DNA from 3 places in the Streptomyces sp. ML-6 genome. Region 2 is predicted to be linked to each of the others. Evidence: riboswitches for the same ligand, from Rfam matches in the RefSeq annotation. Region 2 holds a riboswitch; each other region holds the start of a gene.
What was found. Region 2 has a riboswitch for cyclic di-AMP ahead of OCT49_RS18425 (M23 family metallopeptidase). Riboswitches for the same ligand answer to the same signal wherever they lie in the genome.

Region 1 (7,023 bases), 1.2 Mb from region 2:
TCGAGCACGGCGACCGCGACGAACTGCGCGAGGAGCTGGGGGACGTCCTCCTCCAGGTGGTCTTCCACGCGCGGATCGCCGAGGAAGGCCGCCCGGGGGATGGAGCGGAGCCGTTCTCCGTGGACGACGTGGCCGCGACCCTCGTCGAGAAGCTGATCCACCGCCACCCGCACGTCTTCGGCGACGAGACGGCCGAGACCCCGGAGGACGTGCGCGCGCACTGGCTGCGGACCAAGGCCGTCGAGAAGCAGCGCGCATCGGTCACCGACGGGGTGCCGCTCGGCCAGCCGGGGCTGGCGCTCGCGGCGAAACTGGCCGCCCGGGTCCGTACCGCCGGGCTCGACGTGACCCCGCCCACCGGCGACGGCATCGGCTACGAGCTCCTCGCCCTGGCCGTACGGGCCGAGCGGGACGGCATCGACCCCGAGGCCGCGCTGCGGGCCGCGGCCCGCGCCTACCGGGACGCCATCAGGGCCGCGGAGGGCAACGGATAACGTCGGGGCGTGAACCACAGCCCCGCCGACCAGCCCATCGACGAGCCCGCCGACCGCCCCGCCGACGAGCCCACGGCCCGCCCGACCGACGAGTCCGTCGGCGGCTGTCCTGCCGACCGGTCCGGTGCCAGTCCCGGTGTACGTCCAGCCGCGCCCGAGCTCTTCACCTGGGAGTTCGCCACCGACCCGTACCCGGCCTACGCCTGGCTGCGCGAGCACAGCCCCGTGCACCGGACCGCGCTGCCCAGCGGCGTCGAGGCATGGCTCGTCACCCGGTACGCGGACGCCCGGCAGGCGCTCGCCGACACCCGGCTCTCCAAGAATCCCGCGCACCACGCCGAACCGGCGCACGCCAAGGGGAAGACGGGCATCCCCGGGGAGCGCAAGGCGGAGCTGATGACGCATCTGCTGAACATCGACCCGCCCGACCACACCCGGCTGCGCCGGCTCGTCTCCAAGGCGTTCACCCCGCGCCGGGTCGCCGAGTTCGCGCCGCGGGTGCAGGAGCTGACGGACCGCCTCATCGACCGCTTCGCCGAGGAGGGGAGGGCGGACCTCATCCACGACTTCGCCTTCCCGCTCCCCATCTACGCGATCTGCGACCTGCTGGGCGTGCCGCCCGAGGACCAGGACGACTTCCGGGACTGGGCGGGCATGATGATCCGGCACGGCGGCGGCCCGCGCGGCGGGGTGGCCAGGTCGGTGAAGAAGATGCGCGGCTACCTCGCCGAGCTGATCCACCGCAAGCGCGAGAACCCGGGGGACGACCTGATCTCGGGGCTGATCCGGGCCAGCGACCACGGCGAGCACCTCACCGAGAACGAGGCCGCCGCCATGGCCTTCATCCTGCTCTTCGCCGGGTTCGAGACGACGGTCAACCTCATCGGCAACGGCGTCCACTCCCTGCTGTGCGACCCGGAGCAGCGCGCACTGCTCCAGCACTCCATCGAGACGGAGGAGGGCGGGCTGCTGGAGACCGGGATCGAGGAGCTGCTGCGGTACGACGGCCCGGTCGAGCTGGCGACCTGGCGGTTCGCCACCGAGCCGCTGACGCTCGGCGGGCAGGAGATCGCGGCCGGGGACCCCGTGCTCGTGGTGCTCGCCGCCGCCGACCGCGACCCGGAACGCTTCCCGGACCCCGACACCCTGGACCTCGCACGGCGTGACAATCAGCACCTCGGATACGGGCACGGCATCCACTACTGCCTGGGCGCGCCGCTCGCCCGGCTGGAGGGCCGGACCGCGCTCGCCACGCTGCTGAGACGCCTTCCCGACCTGCGACTCGCGGTGGAACCAGGCGATCTGCGGTGGCGCGGCGGGCTCATCATGCGCGGACTGCGCACCCTTCCCGTGGAGTTCACGCCGGAGTCCGGACGGGCCGGAAGTGACACTCCGTCAACTCTGTGACTTTTACGTGATCCGCGCTGCATCGACTTGTGACTCGTGTTCGGGTCCGGCTAGGTTCACCGTTCGACCCACCAGTCACACGTCAGCTACACGGAAGGCAACCCCATGGGCTCCGCGAACGGCAAACACCGTCGCCCCCGTCAGGCACCCGCCATCGTCGTCGCCGCGGGCGTGACCGGGTCCGCCATCGCCATCCCGCTGCTCGGCGCTTCCGGTGCGCACGCGGCCGACGCCACGACCTGGGACCGGGTGGCCGAGTGCGAGAGCGGCGGCACGTGGAGCGCCGACTTCGGCAACGGCTCCTACGGCGGGCTCCAGCTCTCGCCGGAGACCTGGAAGGCGTACGGCGGCGAGTCGTACGCCGAGCGCGCCGACCTCGCCAGCCGGGCGCAGCAGATCGCCGTGGCCCAGAAGGTCCTGGAGGACCAGGGGCCGCAGGCGTGGCCCAGTTGCGCGGTCATCTCCGGCCTCGCGACGGACGGTGCGCTGCCCGGCGTCGACCCGGGGACCGCGCCCGGCACCGACCCGGGGACCGTGGCCTCCGCGGACCCGGAGCGGAGCGGGAAGCCCGCCGGGGAGACGTCGAAGCCCCCCGCCGGCGAGGCCGATCCGTCGGAGGGTGCCACGGGCGGTGCGGGTGCCGTGGACGGCGAGGACGGTTCGTCCGCACCGGGCGGCGCCGACGAGCCGTCAGGGGCGGTCACGCCCTCGCCCGACCCCTCGTCCGGAACCCCCACGGCCCCGTCCTCGGAGGGCTCCACGGAGGGCTCCACGGAGACCCCGTCCGACACGCCCGAGAAGTCCGTACCGTCCGGTTCACCTGAATCGTCCAGCGGTCAGGGTGGAAAGCACCGCGGTGCGCCGGCCGTCGAGGACGGCCGCGAGGTGGGTGTCGACGAGGGTCGCGAGTCGGGCCGTCACGCCTCCCGCGGCGGTGACGGTGCGCGCGGCACGGACGTCCCGGCCGCCGGTGACCCGTACACCGTCCGCCCCGGCGACAACCTCTGGGCCATCGCCGACGAGCAGAAGGTCCCTGGTGGGTGGGTTGCGCTGTACGAGGCGAACAGGGCCGAGGTCGGCTCCGACCCGGATCTCATCCTTCCCGGCCAGCGGCTCGACCTCGAGGTGGGCGCCGAGTGAGAGCCGCGTGAGAGCGGCCTGATGGCTGGCTGAAAAAGACCCCGGAACCGGGGCAGTTCAGGGACCTATGTCCACTTATGCGTAAGTGAGACATGGGTCTCTTTGCGTCAACTGGCGTGTCGCGCGCCGGGAGCCCTCGCACATCGGGCCCGACCTGCGGAAACGATGGATCCTCAGATGCAAGTAAGGGCTTATTGTCCGATGTGTCCATCTTTGAATGTGGGGGTTGCGTATGTCTACGGTCGGAACCGCTCGCACCGCGGGCCCCGTCGACCGTCACGCCGAATCCTGCCGTCGGTCGGAGGGAACAGACGCGTAAAGCGCCGTAGGCAGGAGCGGGGGACCCAGGTAGGCGCCGGCCCCGATCGTCGAAGGACGCATCAGGACCGGCTTGGGGTGAAGTCGCGTGCTAGGACGTGCGACCGGGCAACTCACTTGGCCCGAACCCGACAGCTCACCTCGTAGGCGTCGGTGAGGAGAAGTTCCATGCTGTTTTCCAGCAAGGGCAAGCACCGCCGCCCGTCCAAGGCGGTCCGCATCGCCACGCTCGCCGGTGTCACCGGTGCCGCCGTCGCCGCCCCCCTGATGGGTGCGAGCAGCGCCTCCGCCGCCTCCGTCGCCACCTGGGACGCCGTCGCCCAGTGCGAGTCCGGTGGCAACTGGTCGATCAACACCGGCAACGGCTACTACGGCGGCCTGCAGTTCTCCCAGTCCAGCTGGGCCGCCGCCGGCGGTCTGCAGTACGCCCCCCGCGCCGACCTGGCCACCAAGGCCCAGCAGATCGCCACCGCCGAGCGCCTCCTCGACATGCAGGGCCCGGGCGCCTGGGGCTGCGCCCGCGCCGGCGGCCTGACCAACGACGGTGTCGACCCGGGCGTCGACACCGGCTCCTCCGCCTCCACCGGCTCCACCGAGAAGTCCGGCTCCACCCAGCAGCAGAGCGCCCCGGCCGCCCCGAAGCAGCAGTCGCAGCCGACCCGCCAGGCCCAGCCGAAGCAGGAGCGCACCGAGGCCCCCGCCGCCTCCCGCTCCGAGCGCTCCGCCGCCCCGCGGGCCGAGGCGAAGAAGACCGTCACCACCCCGACCGGCAAGAAGGTCAAGAAGGGTGACGGCGAGTACGAGGTCGTCGCCGGCGACTCGCTGAGCAGGATCGCCGCCGAGCAGGGCGTCAAGGGCGGCTGGCAGAAGCTGTTCGAGCTGAACAAGGACATCGTCGAGAACGCCGACCTGATCTACCCGGGTCAGCAGCTGCACCTGACGAAGTAACCGGGACTCTCTCCTCCCCCGGCAGCCCCGGGCCGCGCGACCCTCCGTACGCGCGGCCCGGGGTTTCCGCCTTCCCGCCGCACGGGCGGGCCCCGGCCCTCCCTGCACGGCCCTCTCCTCGCCGGAGCCCTCCTCCCCGTAAAGGGGAGGGACTGTTCAACTCCTGTAGTTACTGACCGGTAAAAATCTGGTCTTTCCTCCCGGATTGTCCGCCCCCGGGTCCTTTTTCGTCCCAGGGGACGGGCGGTCGTCGGGCTGATCGGGCCGGGCCGGTTAGGCTCTTGTCGCAAGGCCAAAGCGACCCTGCACAACCAGCGTCATATCCCAGAAGGAGATGCCTCGTGCCGTCCATCGACGTCGTCGTAGCCCGGGAAATCCTCGACTCCCGCGGAAACCCCACGGTCGAGGTCGAGGTCGGCCTCGACGACGGCAGCACCGGCCGTGCTGCCGTCCCGTCCGGCGCCTCCACCGGTGCGTTCGAGGCCATCGAGCTTCGTGACGGTGACCCCAACCGCTACCAGGGCAAGGGCGTCGAGAAGGCCGTCCTCGCCGTGATCGAGCAGATCGGCCCGGAGCTCGTCGGCTACGACGCCACCGAGCAGCGCCTGATCGACCAGGCGATGTTCGACCTGGACGCCACGGAGAACAAGGGCTCGCTCGGCGCCAACGCCATCCTCGGTGTCTCGCTGGCCGTCGCCCACGCCGCGTCCGAGGCCTCGGACCTGCCGCTGTTCCGCTACCTGGGCGGCCCGAACGCGCACCTGCTGCCCGTTCCGATGATGAACATCCTCAACGGCGGCTCGCACGCCGACTCCAACGTGGACATCCAGGAGTTCATGATCGCCCCGATCGGCGCGGAGTCCTTCTCCGAGGCCCTGCGCTGGGGCACCGAGGTCTACCACACGCTGAAGAAGGTCCTGAAGGCCAAGGGCCTGTCGACCGGTCTCGGCGACGAGGGCGGCTTCGCGCCGAACCTGGACTCGAACCGCGCCGCCCTCGACCTCATCCTGGAAGCCATCAAGGAAGCCGGCTACGTCCCGGGCAAGGACATCGCGCTCGCGCTCGACGTCGCCGCCTCCGAGTTCTACAAGGACGGCGCGTACGAGTTCGAGGGCAAGTCCCGCTCGGCCGCCGAGATGACCGAGTACTACGAGGAGCTCGTCTCCGCGTACCCGCTGGTCTCCATCGAGGACCCGCTGTACGAGGACGACTGGGCCGGCTGGAAGGCCATCACCGACAAGCTCGGCTCCAAGGTCCAGCTCGTCGGCGACGACCTGTTCGTCACCAACCCGGAGCGCCTGGCCCGCGGCATCGAGGAGGGCTCCGCCAACGCCCTGCTCGTCAAGGTCAACCAGATCGGTTCGCTGACCGAGACCCTGGACGCCGTGGAGCTGGCCCAGCGCAACGGCTTCAAGTGCATGATGTCGCACCGCTCCGGCGAGACCGAGGACGTCACCATCGCCGACCTCGCCGTCGCCACCAACTGCGGCCAGATCAAGACCGGCGCCCCGGCCCGTTCCGAGCGCGTCGCCAAGTACAACCAGCTGCTGCGCATCGAGGAGATCCTCGACGACGCCGCGGTGTACGCGGGCCGCTCGGCGTTCCCCCGGTTCCGTTCCGCGAACTAGGACGCGCGCCGGAAGTAGCGTCGGCCGTCCCGCCGCGCGTACGGGGCCACGGCGCCCGTCCGTCCGTCCCCGCACTCGGTCCCGTACCGTGTGCGGGGACGGACGTGCGTATCGGGTGCGTATTGGGGAGGCGGAGAAATGGCCGCGAAGGACCGGGACCGGTTCTCCACCGCGACCCGGCTGCGACTGCTCGGCGAGCAGACCGCCGCCCGCGTCTACCGGTCCCAGAACCGCCGCCAGGCCCGCCGCTCGCGGCTCACCGGCCGGGCGGCGTTCCTCGCCCTCGTCGTCTGCTCCCTGGTGGTCGCGCTCGCGTACCCGATGCGCAGCTATGTCTCGCAGCGGGACGAGATCGCCGAACAGGAGCGACTGGCGGAGGAGGCGCGGATCCGCACCGAGGAGCTGCGCGACGAGAAGGCGCGCCTCCAGGACGACGCGTACATCAGGCAGCTGGCCCGTACGCATCTGCACTACCTTCTTCCCGGGGAGACCGGTTACACGGTGATCGACCCCGACGCGGTCGAGGAGCGCAACGGCAGGGCGGGCGAGTCCGGCCGGCCGTGGCACTCCAACCTCTGGGACGGCATCGACAGCGCCGACGGCGCCGGCGGCACCGACCGCGACTGACCCTCTCCACCCTCTCCACCCCTCTGCAGAACCGCAGTTCGAGCAGCCCGACCAGAACCTAGGCAGGCATGGAAACGCCCCCTCCCCAGACCGAGCCCACCGCCCCCACCGAGGCGGACATCGCCGCGTTCCAGCAGCAGCTGGGCCGGCCGCCGCGCGGCCTGCGCGCGATCGCGCACCGCTGCCCGTGCGGCAACCCCGACGTGGTCGAGACGCAGCCCCGGCTGGAGGACGGCACGCCGTTCCCGACGACGTACTACCTGACGTGCCCGCGCGCCGCGTCCGCGATCGGCACGCTGGAGGCGAACGGGGTCATGAAGGAGATGACCGAGCGCCTCGCCACCGACCCCGAACTGGCCGCCGCCTACCGGGCCGCCCACGAGGACTACATCGCCCGGCGCGACGCCATCGAGGTGCTGGAGGGCTTCCCGAGCGCGGGCGGCATGCCGGACCGGGTGAAG
Region 2 (7,023 bases):
CGAGCTGGTGCGCGGCCTGGTCTACCCGGTGCCCGACCCGGCGTTCCCGTTCCTCGGGGTGCACCTGACCCGGGGCCACGACGGCGGCGTCCACGTCGGGCCGAACGCGGTCCCGGCGCTGGCCCGCGAGGGGTACGGCTGGCCCGTCGTGCGCCCGCGCGAGCTGGCGGACACCCTGACCTGGCCCGGCACCTGGCAGATCGCCCGCAGACACTGGCGGTACGGGGCGGGCGAGGTGCGGCGTTCGCTGTCGCGGCACGCGTTCACCGAGGCCGTGCGGCGGCTGCTGCCCGAGGTGACGGAGGACGACCTGCGCCCCTCCCCGGCCGGGGTCAGGGCCCAGGCCGTGCTGCGCGACGGCACCCTGGTGGACGACTTCCTGATCCGCGAGGCCCCGCACACCGTCCATGTGCTGAACGCCCCGTCGCCCGCCGCGACCGCCTCGCTGCCCATCGGGCGGGAGGTGGCGCGCAGGGCGCTGCTGAGGGCACGGGAAACGGGATGGAGGCCGCCCGCCGTAGAATCAGGGCATTGTGTCTGAGCCCATGAACCCCTCCGAGAGCCTCTCCGGGAGCCCGGCCGGAAGCACCGCCGCGGACCTTCCTGCGAGCCCTTCCGCGAACCGTGCCGCGAGCCCCGGGGCCGGTTCCGCCGTGCCCGAGGCCGGTTCCGCCGAGCCCGGCCCCGCCGCCGGGATCCCGGACGAGCTGCGTGCCGCCGCCCTCGAACGGCAGCGCAGGCTGCGCCAGGAGCCGCGCTTCCCCGGCGGCCCCGCCGTCGATCCGGCCGGTTCGCACCACGAGCGCCGGATCCGCAGCTTCCAGCCCCGCCGCAGCCGGGTCACGCCCGGCCAGGAGGACGCCCTGCTGAGGCTCTGGCCCAAGTGGGGCCTGGACATCGACGGACAGCGCGTCCTGGACCTGCCCGAGCTGTTCGACGGGCTCCCGGTGGTGCTGGAGATCGGCTTCGGAATGGGCGAGGCCACCGCGCAGATGGCCGCCGACGACCCGGACACGGGCATTCTCGCCGTCGACGTGCACACCCCGGGCCAGGGCAACCTCCTCGGCCTCGCGGACCGCAACGGCCTGTCCAACATCCGGGTGGCCAACGGCGACGCGATCATCCTGCTGCGCGAGATGCTCGAACCGGAGTCGCTGGACGGGCTGCGGGTGTACTTCCCCGACCCGTGGCCCAAGAAGCGCCACCACAAGCGGCGGCTGATCCAGCCCGAGTTCCTGGACCTGGCGGCGCAGCGGCTGAAGCCGGGGGCCGTGATCCACTGCGCAACCGACTGGGAGCCGTACGCCGAGCAGATGCTGGACGTGCTGACCGCGCACCCCCGGTACGAGAACACCCGGGCGGACGGCGGCTACGCGCCCCGGCCCGCGTACCGGCCGCTGACCCGGTTCGAGGGGCAGGGGCTGGACAAGGGCCACGTCGTGCACGACCTGCTCTTCACCCGCCGCTGAACACCGCCGCGGGATTCCGTACGCCGCCCCCGCCGCTGAGCATCGCCTGCTGAGCCCTGCCTGCTGAGCACCGTCGCAGGGCCCCGTTCGCCGAGTGCCGCAGCCGGGCCCTGCCACTGAGCACCGCCGCAGGGTTCCGTTCGCCGAACCCTGCCCGCCGCCGAGCACCGTCGCAGGGCCTGCTGCCGGGGCCCGTCCGCGGGCCGGCGGGGGCCGGGCCCGCGTCCTCGCCCCATGGCCAGGTGTCGGTGCTGCTCGTTAGGGTCGTCGGGTGGTCTTCGACGGGTCTGTCCAGCAGCGGCAGTCACAGCCGGCCGTACCGCTCCTCGAGGAGAAGCGGGTCGGTGAGATCCTCGCTGCCGTTCCCGGGCGGGGGCACTGGCGCTACCGGCCGCGCCGCGTCGGCATGGTGTGGCGCAGCCGGGCGTTCCGCGTCACGGCCGTGTGCACGGTGCTCGCGCTCTGCGGGCTGGCGATCCTGGCCCTGGTCCGCGACCAGACGGGCACCGAGGGGTTCCTCGTCGGGCTGGGACTCGCCGTACTGCCCGTGCCGCTGCTGATGACGGCGTTCCGCTGGCTGGACCGGGTCGAGCCGGCCCCCTGGCGGAATCTGCTGTTCGCCTTCGCCTGGGGCGCGTTCGCCGCCGCCCTGGTCGCGATCCTCGCGAACTCGTTCGCGACCCGCTGGATAGCCACGGCCACCGCCGACCCGGCGGACGCCGACACCCTCGGTGCCACGGTCATAGCGCCGGTCGTCGAGGAGAGCGCCAAGGCCGCCGCGATACTGCTGGTCTTCCTGTTCCGGAGACGCGACTTCAACGGGATCGTCGACGGCGTCGTGACCGCCGGGTTCACCGCGAGCGGCTTCGCCTTCACCGAGAACATCCTCTACCTCGGCAACGCCTTCGACGAGGACCAGCAGGCGGGCACCGCCGGTGCCGTGTCGGTGACGGCCGCGACGTTCTTCGTACGGGTGGTGATGTCGCCGTTCGCGCACCCGCTCTTCACGGTGCTGACCGGCATCGGCTTCGGGATCGCCGCGACGATCGCCCGGCGCCGGCGTGTCCGCCGGGTCGTGCTGCCGCTGCTGGGCCTCGTCCTCGCCATGGGCATGCACGCGCTGTGGAACGGGTCGGCGACCTTCGGCCCGTACGGCTTCTACGCCGTGTACGGGCTGTTCATGGTCCCGGCCTTCGGGCTGGTGACCTGGCTGGCGATCTGGTCGCGCCACCGCGAACTGCGCACGCTCTGCGCCGAGCTGCCCGCCTACGCGGCGGCCGGCTGGCTGACCCCGGCGGAGCCGCTCGCCCTCTCCTCGATGCGGGCCCGCGGCCTGGCCCGTGACGAGGCCCGCCGTCGGCACGCCATCGCGGCACGGGGGCCGGTCCCGTACGGGGCGGGGTGGCCGGGGTACGGGCCGGTCGCCGTCCCCGCCCCGACGAGCGGGGACCTGGCCCGGGCCACGGCCCACGGCAAGGCGGCCGCCCGCACGGTCGCCGAGTACGAGTCGTTCGCCACGTCGCTGGCGTCGCTGCGGCTGCGGGCCCGGCGCGGGGCGGCCGAACCGGACTTCGCGGCGCGGGAGCTGGAGCTGCTGCACCACCTCTGGCAGCGCAGGGAGGTGGCCGTGCCCGCCCTCACGTACGCGGCGCAGGCCACGGGCCGGCTGCGCCCCCATCACCCGGCGCCGCCCCCGTACGCCGGGCCGTACCCCGCGCACGCCCCGTACGGCGGTCACCCCAACGGCCCCGGGCCGGGACACCACCCCTACCTGCCCCCGCGGTAGGACCACCGGGGTCTGTCCGGCCCCACCGGGTGACGAACCGTCCGCCCCGCCGACGGCGCGGGCGAGCGGCCGTGGACGGGGCGGGACGGGACTTCGCGTCAGGCGGACGCCTCGGTGAGTTCGGCCAGGTCCTGTTCGGTCAGCGCGAGGTCCGCGACGGCCACCAGGGCGGGCAGCTGCTCGACCGTGCGGGCCGAGGCGATCGGCGCGGCGACGGTCGGCCGGGACGCGAGCCAGGCCAGCGCGACGGTCGCGATCTGCGCGTCGTGCTCCCGGGCGACCTTGTCCAGCGCGGCCAGGACCTTCTGCCCCCGCTCCGACTCCAGGTACTGACCGGCGCTCTGGGCCCGCGCGCTGTCCACCACGGCGCCCGGCCGGTACTTGCCGGTGAGGAAGCCGGAGGCCAGGGCGTAGTACGGCACGGCGGCGAGCCCGGCGCGGGCGGCCGTGTCCTGGAGCTCGCCCTCGTAGGTGTCGCGGGAGACCAGGTTGTAGTGCGGCTGGAGGGCGACGTAGCGCGCCAGCCCCTCGCGCTCCGAGAAGTCCAGGGACGCCCGGAGCCGCTCGGCACTGAGGTTGGAGGCGGCGATCTCCCGGACCTTGCCCTCCTTCACCAGCTGGTCCAGGGCGGTGATGATCTCCTCGACCGGCACGGTCTCGTCGTCGAAGTGCGTGTAGTAGAGGTCGATGTGGTCGGTGCCGAGCCGGCGCAGCGACTCCTCGGCGGCGGCCTTGAGGGTGGCGGGGGAGAGCCCCTTGTACTCGGGGTGGGCGCCGCCCTTCGTGGCGACGACGATGTCGGAACGGTTGCCGCGCGCGGCGAGCCACTTGCCGATGACGGTCTCGGACTCGCCGCCCTTGTTGCCCGGCACCCAGGCCGAGTACACGTCGGCGGTGTCGATGAAGTTGCCCCCGGCCTCGACGTAGGCGTCCAGCACGGCGAACGACTGCGCCTCGTCGGCGGTCCAGCCGAAGACGTTGCCACCGAGCGCGAGCGGGAAGACCTGGAGGTCGGAGGAGCCCAGCTTACGAAGAGAAGTCATGAGTGGATCAACGAATTTCGACGGGCTCGTTGTTCCGGCGGGCCGCCGTTCCGGTGAGGCCGTTGCTCCGGTCAGACCCGTTGTTCCAGTCGGGACTGCCGTCCCAGTCGGGACTGCCGTCCCAGTCGGGGCCGCCGTTCCAGTCGGGACTGCCGTCCCAGTCGGGGCCGCCGTCCCGGTCGGGGCCGCCGTTCCAAGTTCCCCGGCCCGGGCCGCTCACGACGAACCGGCAGCCCTGACGTCGGGGGGTGAGCGTCAGGACTGCCGGGGTTCATGGCCGGTGGACCGGCTCGGGCGGCCTCAGATGTTGAGGCCCTTGCCGCGGAGCCAGGCCATCGGGTCGACGCCCGTGCCGTCGGGGGTGTGGATCTCCAGGTGGAGGTGCGGTCCGGTCACGTTGCCGGTCGCGCCGACCCGGCCGATGGTCTCGCCGGTGGTGACCTTCTGGCCGACGCCGACGCCGATCGAGGACTGGTGGCAGTACCAGATCTCCGTACCGTCCTCCAGCTCCAGCACCGTGCGGTAGCCGTACGAACCGGCCAGACCGGCCGACTTGATCGTGCCGCTGTGCACGGCCTTGACCGGGGTGCCGGTCGGGGCGGCGAAGTCGAGGCCGGTGTGGTGGCCGGAGGACCACATCGAACCGGCCTGCCCGAAGGTCGAGGTGATCGTGTACGAGAAGGTCGGAACGGCGTAGCTGGCGGCGAGCTTGGCGAGCCGCGCGGCCTCCGCCTTCTTCTTGGCCTCCTCCTCCGCCTTCTTCTTCTCGGCGGCGGCCTTGGCCTCGGCCGCGTCCTGCTGCTTCTTCGCCTCGGCGGCGGCCTTCTCCGCGGCCTTCTTCTCCTCGGCGGCCTTGGCCTCGGCGGCGGCCGCGTCCTGCTGCTGCTCGGCCTGCTGGAGGATGCGGGCGCGGAGCGCCTCGCCCGCGTCCGTCCTGCCCTGCTCGGCCTCGGCGACGGTGAGGCCGGCGGAGGTCAGCGGGGCGGAGGCGGTGACGTCCTCGGACGCGTCCTTGTCCGAGTCGTCGGAGAACAGGGCGCCCACGCCGGGAAGTGACGCGGCGTCGGGAAGGTTCTCCGTGATGGAGTCGGGGACGGAGATGGAGACCGCCGGCTTGCTCTGCGCGGTGGCCATGCCACCCGCGCCGACCGCCGCGATGACGCCGACGCCCAACACCGTGGAGCTGCGGGCGAGTCCGCTGCGCTGCTTGGCGACGCGGTGCCGGCCGCGCACGGGGCGGACGGACTCCTCGGTGGGGTTCCACTCCTCCAGGCTGCGCGCGGGCTCACCGCCGTTGCCGTCGGTACGGAAGCCGCCGCCGAAGTCGTCGTTGAAGTCACCGCCGAACTCGGTGGTGAGGTCGCCGCCGTGGCCGGTGTGGGGGTCTGCGCCGTAGTCGCCGCCGTACACCGTCGTCATCGTCCCGGTGGCCGCCGGATCGGAACCGGCGTCGGAGTCGGGACCGCGCTGCGCGGGGAAGTCGGCGCCGAAGCCGTAGTCGGGGGTGAACCAGGACGGGGCCTCGGGGGCAGGCTTGTTGGACGCCACGGGGGCGCACTCCTTTCCTTCCTTCTCGCCTACCGGGTTAGCTGACGGGTTCGGAGCAGGAAGGTCTCCTACGGGCCCCTCTGCCTCTCACGAGACACAGGCGTCCGATTCACCCCATATAGGTGGTTCCCCGGTTCCCTTGCGGAATTCGGCGCTCGCGCACGGTGCCGCCACTGGCGACGGCTGGGACGACCGCACTGCGTTATCGAACGTTAATAGACACCGGGGCCGCTTTCCAAGCCGTTCCCACTGATCGTTCATGTCTTTGGCCAGGACTTTACGGGACATAACCTAATGAAAATGTACGAGTTGACCGACTCTCAGTCATTACCCTGATTCTGACGTTGCGTCAAACGTTATGCGGAGCGACGCCCTTCGATCACGCACGGTGGCACTGCGGGCGGAAGGAACGGAACCGGTCCCCCGCGCCCCGCCCCTCACGCCTCCTCCAGGCCGACGATCCGCACGGTCCTGCGCCGGTCCGGCTGCCTCTCCGCCGGACACATGACCGCGAGCAGCGCCATGTCGTCGGTCGTCTCGCCGCCCGTGTGCAGACGCACGTCGTCGGTCAGCGCGGACAACAGTTCTTCGGGCCCCGGGAAGATCCGCCCGCGCAGCCGTTCCGCCGGGTCGTAGAAGACCCCTTCGGCGTTCCGCGCCTCGGAGAGGCCGTCCGTGTACAGGAGCAGGGTCGCCCCGGCCGGCAGGTCCCACTCGTCCGTCCGCTGCGGCCACGCACCCAGGTCCATCCCGAGCGGCAGCGCGGGCTCGGTGGGCCTCAGCACCTCCAGCGCCCCGTCGGGATGCAGCAGGATCGGTTCGGGGTGGCCGCGGTTGACGACGCACACCCGGGACAGCCCGGACGGGATCTCGGCCAGCACGGCGGTGATGAACCCCTCCAGCACGTCGAGCCCGCCCCGCCTCGCCTCCTCCCGCGCCAGCGCCCGCTCCAGCCGCCGCGCGACGCCCGCCAGTGAGCGCTCCTGCTCGGCCGCCTCGCGGAACGCCCCGATGACCACCGCCACCGTCCCCACGGCTTCGAGGCCCTTGCCCCGCACGTCCCCGACCACCAGCCGCACCCCGTACGGGGTGTCCGTCACGGCGAACAGGTCGCCGCCGACGAACTCGTCCGCCTGCGCCGCCACGTACCGCGCCGCCACGTGCAGTCCGCCGATCC
Region 3 (7,023 bases), 3.3 Mb from region 2:
CCGAGCGCACCAGCAGCGGGACCCGCACCCTCGACCCGTACTCCAAGCTGCTCTCCGAGCGGATCGTCTTCCTCGGCACCCCGGTCGACGATGCCGCCGCCTCCGATCTGATCGCCCAGTTCATGTACCTGGAGCACGACGCCCCGGACCGGCCCGTCTCGCTCTACATCAACTCCCCCGGGGGCTCGTTCGGGGCCATGTCGGCGATCTACGACACGATGCAGTACCTCAGCTGCGAGGTGGAGACCTACTGCCTCGGCCAGGCCGGCTCCTGCGCGGCGGCACTGCTCGCCGCGGGCGCCCCCGGCCGCCGCCACGCACTGCCGGGGGCCCGGGTGGTGGTGCAGCAGCCCGCACTCCCCGAGCCCCTGCGGGGCCAGCCGTCCGACCTGGAGATCGAGGCGCGGGAGCTGGAACGGGTCCGGGGAATGCTCATCGACCTGTTGGCCCGTCACACCGGCCGCGACGCCGGACACATCGCCACCGACATCGAGCGCGACCTGGTCCTCGACGCGGCGGGGGCCAAGGCGTACGGCCTGGTCGACCACATCATGACGAGCCGCAGGGCGTCGCTCCCTCCGCACGGCGCGCGGTGAACGCCCGATGCAGCCGCCCGACTTCCCGCCGCTCCCCGCACTGACCCGCGCCGAGGGGGAGTTCATCGACCGCTACCTCGAAGTCCTCGACCAGCTGGGCCGGATCAACCCGGCCCGGGGCAGCGACACCTACGGGGCGTTGCGCGCCGCGCAGGCACTGGTCTCACGGGCCGGCGACCTGCGGGACGCGCTGGCGCTGATGCACGAGCGCGGGGAGGCCCGGATCCATGCCGCCACCCTGGCCCGGGCACTGCGCGTGCTGGACGGGGAGCGGCGGGCCGGGCGCGTCACCGTACCGCCCGCTCCGGCGAGTTGACCGGCGCCCGCCCCTTCGTGACCGCCGGAGGGTGCGCAACTCCCCCGCTCCGGAGCGCGGCGGGCGTCACCCAACTCCCGTACTCGACACGCCCGGAGCGCATGGCGAAATTCCTCGCTCGTTCGGCGTAGGAAGTCCCTCGCGCGAGGGACTTTCCAACTTGCGTTTTCCGCGTGACCAGTGGGCGGAATCAACTGTTCCGCCCCTGGTACGGGACCGGGCCGAATATCCCGAACAGCCATCGGAATCGCCACGTCCACTCGAACGGGTCAGTCGTGAGGAGCCTCACATATCCCTGTTTCGGCTCGGAAATCCGGCAGTGAGTGCGTCAAGATCCCTGGGACGACAAGCCCCCGCCACCGCGGCGGGGCGGTCCGGGCGGACGCCGAGTCCTGCCGCCGCCCGGATGCCTGGTCGACGGAAGTGGATCGGCAGGAGTGGAGGACCCGAGCACAACGGGTCGGCCGGAACATCGGTCGTCCCTCGGGGTGAAGCCGCCGAAAGCGGCCGGGCAACTTCGCCAGCCCGAACCCGACAGGTCATCCTTCACAGGCGGCTGACGAAGGGTTGCGCATGACTGCGCAGGTTCATGTCCCGTCTCTGATCGCCCGGGCCGGTACGGCCTCGGTTCTGACGCTCGCCGCCGTCGGCGGCACCGTGCTCGCCCCGGGTGCCACCACGGAGGCCCAGGCAGCGACCCGCTCGATGAAGGCACTCAGCATCGCCGCGTCGAAGAAGGGTTCGCCCTACCGCTGGGGAGCCGCCGGCCCCCACCGTTTCGACTGCTCCGGCCTGACGCTCTACTCGTTCAAGAAGGCGGGCAAGAAGCTACCCCGCACGGCCCAGCAGCAGTACAACAAGACCCGTCACATCTCGGCCTCGAACCGGCAACGTGGCGACCTGGTCTTCTTCCACTCCGGCCGCAGCGTCTACCACGTGGGGATCTACGCCGGGAAGGGAAAGATCTGGCACTCGCCGAGGACCGGCGCGGTGGTCCGGCTGGAGAAGATCTGGACGAGGAGCGTCTACTACGGGCGGGTCCGTTGAGGCACGCCCAGCGGCCCGGGACCGCCTTCCGCGGGCCGTGCCCCGGACGGGCGGTGGCGGCGTCCACCGCCCGTCCGGCCCCTCCTCAGGCGTGCACGGGACCGGGCCACGGGAGCACGATCCATACCGTCTTGCCGCCGGCGGCGGTGGGGGTGACCGCGAGCCGTCCTCCGTATTCCTTGGCCAGGGTCCGGATGATGACCATGCCTCGTCCGTTGTCCTGCTGGACGGCCGCTGGCAGTCGCCGGGGCCACCGGGGATGACTGTCCGTCACCCCCAGCGACAGTTGTTCCTCCCGGTCCAGCCGGAGGTCCACCGTGAAGGTGGGCGACTGCCCGAAGGTGTGCTGAACGGCGTTGGTCGCGAGTTCCGAGACGATGAGCCGGATGCCGTCGGCGAATTCGGTGTCGGCGGTCAGGCCCCATTCGGTGAGCACCATGGCCACGTACTTCCGGGCCGCCGCGACCGAGACCGGCTCGCTCGGCAGAGTGACGCTTGCTTCCTGATGATCCGCCATGGCAAGCCGCCCCTTTCCCACCCGGACCGACCGGCTGTCGCTCCGGGTCGTGCTTCGCGCCAGATTGCCACCGATGCTGCCCTCTGCAACGGTGATCCACCAAGATATGCATATATCTGTCGCTCGATGCGGTGAACCCCCTCACGCGAAACCGTGCGCGGGCGACAATGTCCGTCCGGCGGGCGAGGGAGGGAGGCCGTGGATGCGGCACGGTCCTGCGGTACGGCGTCGCAAGCTCGGGGAGGAGCTCCGGAGCCTGCGCCACACATCGGGGCTGACCAGCCGGGACGCCGCGCGGATACTCGGCTGGCACCAGTCGAAGGTCAGTCGGATCGAGACCGGTGTCAGCGGGGTGCGGCCGGCCGATGTGACCCGGCTGCTGGACGCCTACGGCGTGGACGACACGCAGTTGCGGGATCTCCTGGCGACCCTGGCGGGTTCGGCCGGCGGGGGCGGCACCGGGTGGTGGCACGCCTATCGCGGCCTGATCCCGCCCCAGTACCGCGATTTCATCAGTCTGGAGTCCCAGGCGCGGACCGCGCGCACCCTGGAGACCTCGGTGGTGCCGGGGCTCCTTCAGACGGCCGACTACGCGCGTGCGGTGACCCGGGCTTCGCTGGACGGACTGCCCGCCGCCCGGCTGGACTCACTGGTGGAGGTGCGCCTCGCCCGGCAGGGGGTGCTGAGCAGCGATCCGCCGTTGCGGCTGAGCGCGGTGCTCGACGAGGCGGTCCTGCGGCGGGAGGTCGGTGGGCGCCGGGTGATGAGGGATCAGTTGCGTCATCTGGCCCGGGTGGCCCAACTCCCCCATGTGCAACTCCAGTTGCTTCCGTTCTCGGTCGGTGGCTACGCCGGCCTCACCGGCCCTTTCGTTATTTTCTCCTTTCCGAACACTTCTGATCTCGACGTGATTGTTCTTGACCATTTGACGAGTAGCCTCTACCTGGAGCGGAAAGAAGACCTTGAGGCGTACGGCTCGGCCTTCCGCACCATGCAGGCACACGCGCTGTCGCCCGAGCACTCGTTGGACCTCATCGCCGCGATCGACCGCGGCGACCGGTGACTTCGGACCGCCCGAGAGGACGTCATGTCGGATTGCCTCGCACAACACGACTTACGGTGGCGGCGCAGCAGCCGCAGCACGGGTATGAACAACTGTGTGGAAGCCGCTCCGTTCACGGACGGGCGGCTGGTCGTACGGGACTCCAAGGACGTGTCCAGGCCACCGCTGCAATTCTCCGCGGTGGCCTGGACCTCTTTCGTCTCCGATCTGTGCCGGGATCCGTTCAGCTGACGGGGGCGGTCCGCCGCACGGTCGCCACGGCCGTGTCGATCTGCTCCTCGGTCAGGTCGGCGCGCGCGGTCAGCCGCAGCCGGGACACCCCGTCCGGCACCGACGGCGGCCGGAAGCAGCCCACGAGGACCCCGGCGGCACGGCAGTCGGCCGCCCAGCGCACGGCGGTCTCCGCCGACGGGGCCCGCACCGACACCACCGCGGCGTCGGGGCGCACGGCGGTCAGACCGGCCGCCGTCAGCCGCTCGTACAGGGCGGTGGCGACCTCGCGGGCCCGGCCGGCGCGCTCCGGTTCCCGGCGCAGCAGCCGCAGGCCGCCCAGCGCGGCGCCCGCCGCGGCCGGTGCGAGGCCGGTGTCGAAGATGAACGTACGGGCCGTGTTGACCAGGTGCTCGATGACCCGGGCGGGGCCGAGGACGGCTCCGCCCTGGCTGCCGAGGGACTTGGAGAGGGTGAGCGTGGCGACGATCCCCGTGCCGCCCGCGAGACCGGCGGCGGCGAGCGCGCCTCGGCCGCCTTCCCCCAGTACGCCCAGTCCGTGCGCGTCGTCGACGAGCAGCGCGGCGCCCTCCGCGCGGCAGACGTCGGCCAGGCCGGGCAGCGGTGCCGCGTCGCCGTCGACGGAGAAGACCGAGTCGGTGACGGCCAGCGCCCTGCCGTCGTGCGCCCGCAGTTCCTTGCGCACGGCGTCGGGGTCGGCGTGTGTGACCACGGCGGTCTCGGCGCGGGAGAGCCGGCAGCCGTCCACGATCGAGGCGTGGTTGCCCGCGTCGGAGACGATCAGCGAACCGCGTCCGGTGAGCGCCGTGACGGCCGCGAGGTTGGCCGCGTAGCCCGACGACAGCACCAGGGCCGCTTCGAAACCGCAGAAATCGGCCAGTTCACGTTCCAGTTCGGCATGCAGTGCGGTGGAGCCGGTGACAAGTCTGGATCCGGTCGCGCCCGCACCCCACCGGTGTGCGGCCTCGGCCGCGGCGGCGGTGACCTCGGGGTGTCGCGTCAGCCCCAGATAGTCGTTGCTCGCGAGGTCCAGGAGGCCGGACCCGGCGGACCGGGGGCGGAGCGTGCGGACGAGCCCGGCGTCCGCGCGGCGGCGCGCCTCGTCGTCGATCCAGTCGAACGGGTCGAGGGGCATGAGCGATCCCTTTTGTAGGCAGCTCACAGACCCTAACCGCGGGCGCCACAGGTCATGGTGTGGCAATACACACACCCTCGACAGGCTCTGTTGTCCGGTTCCTCCTTGGCTGCGGGCCGTGCGGTAGGCCAGGATCAACGCCATGGACCTCCTGAACACGCTGGTGGACAAGGGGCTGCGGCGCGAGCTGCCGACCCGCGAAGAAGCACTCGCCGTACTGGCGACGCCGGACGACGACCTGCTCGAAGTGGTGGCCGCGGCCGGAAAGGTGCGCCGTCAGTGGTTCGGGCGGCGCGTGAAACTCAACTATCTGGTCAACCTCAAGTCCGGTCTGTGCCCCGAGGACTGCTCGTACTGCTCGCAGCGGCTCGGTTCGAAGGCCGGCATCCTCAAGTACACCTGGCTGAAACCCGACGAGGCGTCCAAGGCCGCCGCCGCGGGCGTGGCCGGCGGTGCCAAGCGGGTGTGTCTGGTGGCGAGCGGTCGCGGTCCGACGGACCGTGACGTCGACCGGGTGTCGGAGACCATCGAGGCGATCAAGGAACAGAACGAGGGCGTCGAGGTGTGCGCCTGTCTCGGTCTGCTCTCCGACGGGCAGGCCGAGCGGCTGCGCTCGGCGGGCGCCGACGCGTACAACCACAACCTCAACACGTCCGAGGGGACGTACGGGGAGATCACCACCACCCACACCTATGCCGACCGGGTGGAGACCGTGCAGCAGGCGCAGGCCGCCGGGCTGTCGGCGTGTTCCGGGCTGATCGCCGGTATGGGTGAGAGCGACGCCGATCTGGTCGATGTCGTCTTCTCGCTGCGCGAGCTGGACCCGGACTCGGTGCCGGTGAACTTCCTGATCCCGTTCGAGGGGACGCCGCTGGCCAGGGAGTGGAACCTCACCCCGCAGCGCTGCCTGCGCATCCTGGCGATGGTCCGGTTCGTCTGCCCGGACGTGGAGGTACGGCTCGCGGGCGGGCGCGAGGTGCATCTGCGCTCGATGCAGCCGCTCGCCCTGCACCTGGTCAACTCGATCTTCCTGGGCGACTACCTCACCAGCGAGGGGCAGGCGGGCCAGGCGGACCTGGACATGATCGCGGACGCCGGTTTCGAGGTGGAGGGGACGGACACGACGACGCTGCCCGCGCACCGTGCGGAGCCCGGCGGCGGTTGCGGTTCGCACGGGGGCGGCTGCGCGCCGTGCGGCGACGCGCCCGGGGAGAGCGCGGGCGCGGAGGCCGGGACCGCAAAGGGCCCGGCCGCTGCCCCGGAGACGCCGGCCGCGCGCACGGACCTGGTGGCGGTCCGCCGTCGCGGCGCGGGGACGGATCTCGCCCCCAATGCGTGAGTCCCTCTCCCCGGCCGAGCTGCGCGCCCTGGACCGGGCCCACGTCTGGCATCCGTACGGCCCGATGCCGGGCCGGCAGGAACCGCTGGTCGTGGAGTCCGCGTCCGGGGTGCGGCTGCGGCTGGCCGAACCGGTCCACGGGCAGCGCGAGTTGGTGGACGGCATGTCGTCCTGGTGGTCGGCGGTGCACGGCTACAACCACCCGGTGCTCAACGAGGCGGCCCGCGGCCAGCTGGACCGGATGAGCCATGTGATGTTCGGCGGGCTGACCCACGAGCCCGCCGTGCGACTGGCCACCCGGCTGGTCGAGATCACCCCGGAGCCGCTGCGGCACGTGTTTCTGGCCGACTCCGGGTCGGTCTCCGTCGAGGTCGCGGTGAAGATGTGCCTGCAGTACTGGCGCTCGGCCGGGCGACCGGCCAAGCAGCGGCTGCTGACCTGGCGGGGCGGCTACCACGGGGACACCTGGCAGCCGATGTCGGTGTGCGACCCGGAGGGCGGGATGCACGAGCTGTGGTCGGGCGTCCTGCCCCGGCAGGTCTTCGCCGACGCGCCCCCGGCCGGTTTCGAGGCGGAACCGGACGCCGCGTACGCACGGCACCTGCGGGAGCTGATCGCCGAGCACGCCGACCGGCTGGCCGCGGTGATCGTGGAGCCGGTGGTGCAGGGCGCGGGCGGAATGCGGTTCCACTCCCCCGCGTACCTGCGGGTGCTCCGCGAGGCGTGCGACGCCCATGACGTCCTGCTGGTGTTCGACGAGATCGCCACGGGTTTCGGCC

Region 1: it holds a riboswitch for cyclic di-AMP, as region 2 does, so the genes downstream of both, OCT49_RS12580 (transglycosylase family protein) here and OCT49_RS18425 (M23 family metallopeptidase) in region 2, are expected to answer to the same signal.
Region 3: it holds a riboswitch for cyclic di-AMP, as region 2 does, so the genes downstream of both, OCT49_RS03475 (C40 family peptidase) here and OCT49_RS18425 (M23 family metallopeptidase) in region 2, are expected to answer to the same signal.

What each region holds. Positions count from the first base shown of each region.
Region 1 covers NZ_JAOTIK010000001.1:2,912,296-2,919,318, reverse strand. Annotated here, with positions in the region: gene OCT49_RS12595 (nucleoside triphosphate pyrophosphohydrolase) at 1-494, shown strand, start outside; gene OCT49_RS12590 (cytochrome P450 family protein) at 504-1,901, shown strand; gene OCT49_RS12585 (transglycosylase family protein) at 2,007-3,041, shown strand; cyclic di-AMP (ydaO/yuaA leader) riboswitch at 3,353-3,524, shown strand; gene OCT49_RS12580 (transglycosylase family protein) at 3,528-4,307, shown strand; gene eno (phosphopyruvate hydratase) at 4,649-5,935, shown strand; gene OCT49_RS12570 (FtsB family cell division protein) at 6,074-6,562, shown strand; gene OCT49_RS12565 (DUF501 domain-containing protein) at 6,631-7,023, shown strand, end outside.
Region 2 covers NZ_JAOTIK010000001.1:4,151,799-4,158,821, reverse strand. Annotated here, with positions in the region: gene lhgD (L-2-hydroxyglutarate dehydrogenase) at 1-541, shown strand, start outside; gene trmB (tRNA (guanosine(46)-N7)-methyltransferase TrmB) at 546-1,469, shown strand; gene OCT49_RS18440 (PrsW family intramembrane metalloprotease) at 1,876-3,255, shown strand; gene OCT49_RS18435 (aldo/keto reductase) at 3,354-4,298, opposite strand; gene OCT49_RS18430 (hypothetical protein) at 4,306-4,518, opposite strand; gene OCT49_RS18425 (M23 family metallopeptidase) at 4,599-5,846, opposite strand; cyclic di-AMP (ydaO/yuaA leader) riboswitch at 5,858-6,010, opposite strand; gene OCT49_RS18420 (PP2C family protein-serine/threonine phosphatase) at 6,284-7,023, opposite strand, start outside.
Region 3 covers NZ_JAOTIK010000001.1:806,527-813,549, forward strand. Annotated here, with positions in the region: gene OCT49_RS03465 (ATP-dependent Clp protease proteolytic subunit) at 1-596, shown strand, start outside; gene OCT49_RS03470 (hypothetical protein) at 604-912, shown strand; cyclic di-AMP (ydaO/yuaA leader) riboswitch at 1,310-1,482, shown strand; gene OCT49_RS03475 (C40 family peptidase) at 1,486-1,959, shown strand; gene OCT49_RS03480 (ATP-binding protein) at 2,045-2,476, opposite strand; gene OCT49_RS03485 (helix-turn-helix domain-containing protein) at 2,679-3,539, shown strand; gene OCT49_RS03490 (DUF397 domain-containing protein) at 3,564-3,770, shown strand; gene OCT49_RS03495 (8-amino-7-oxononanoate synthase) at 3,763-4,905, opposite strand; gene bioB (biotin synthase BioB) at 5,048-6,244, shown strand; gene OCT49_RS03505 (adenosylmethionine--8-amino-7-oxononanoate transaminase) at 6,237-7,023, shown strand, end outside.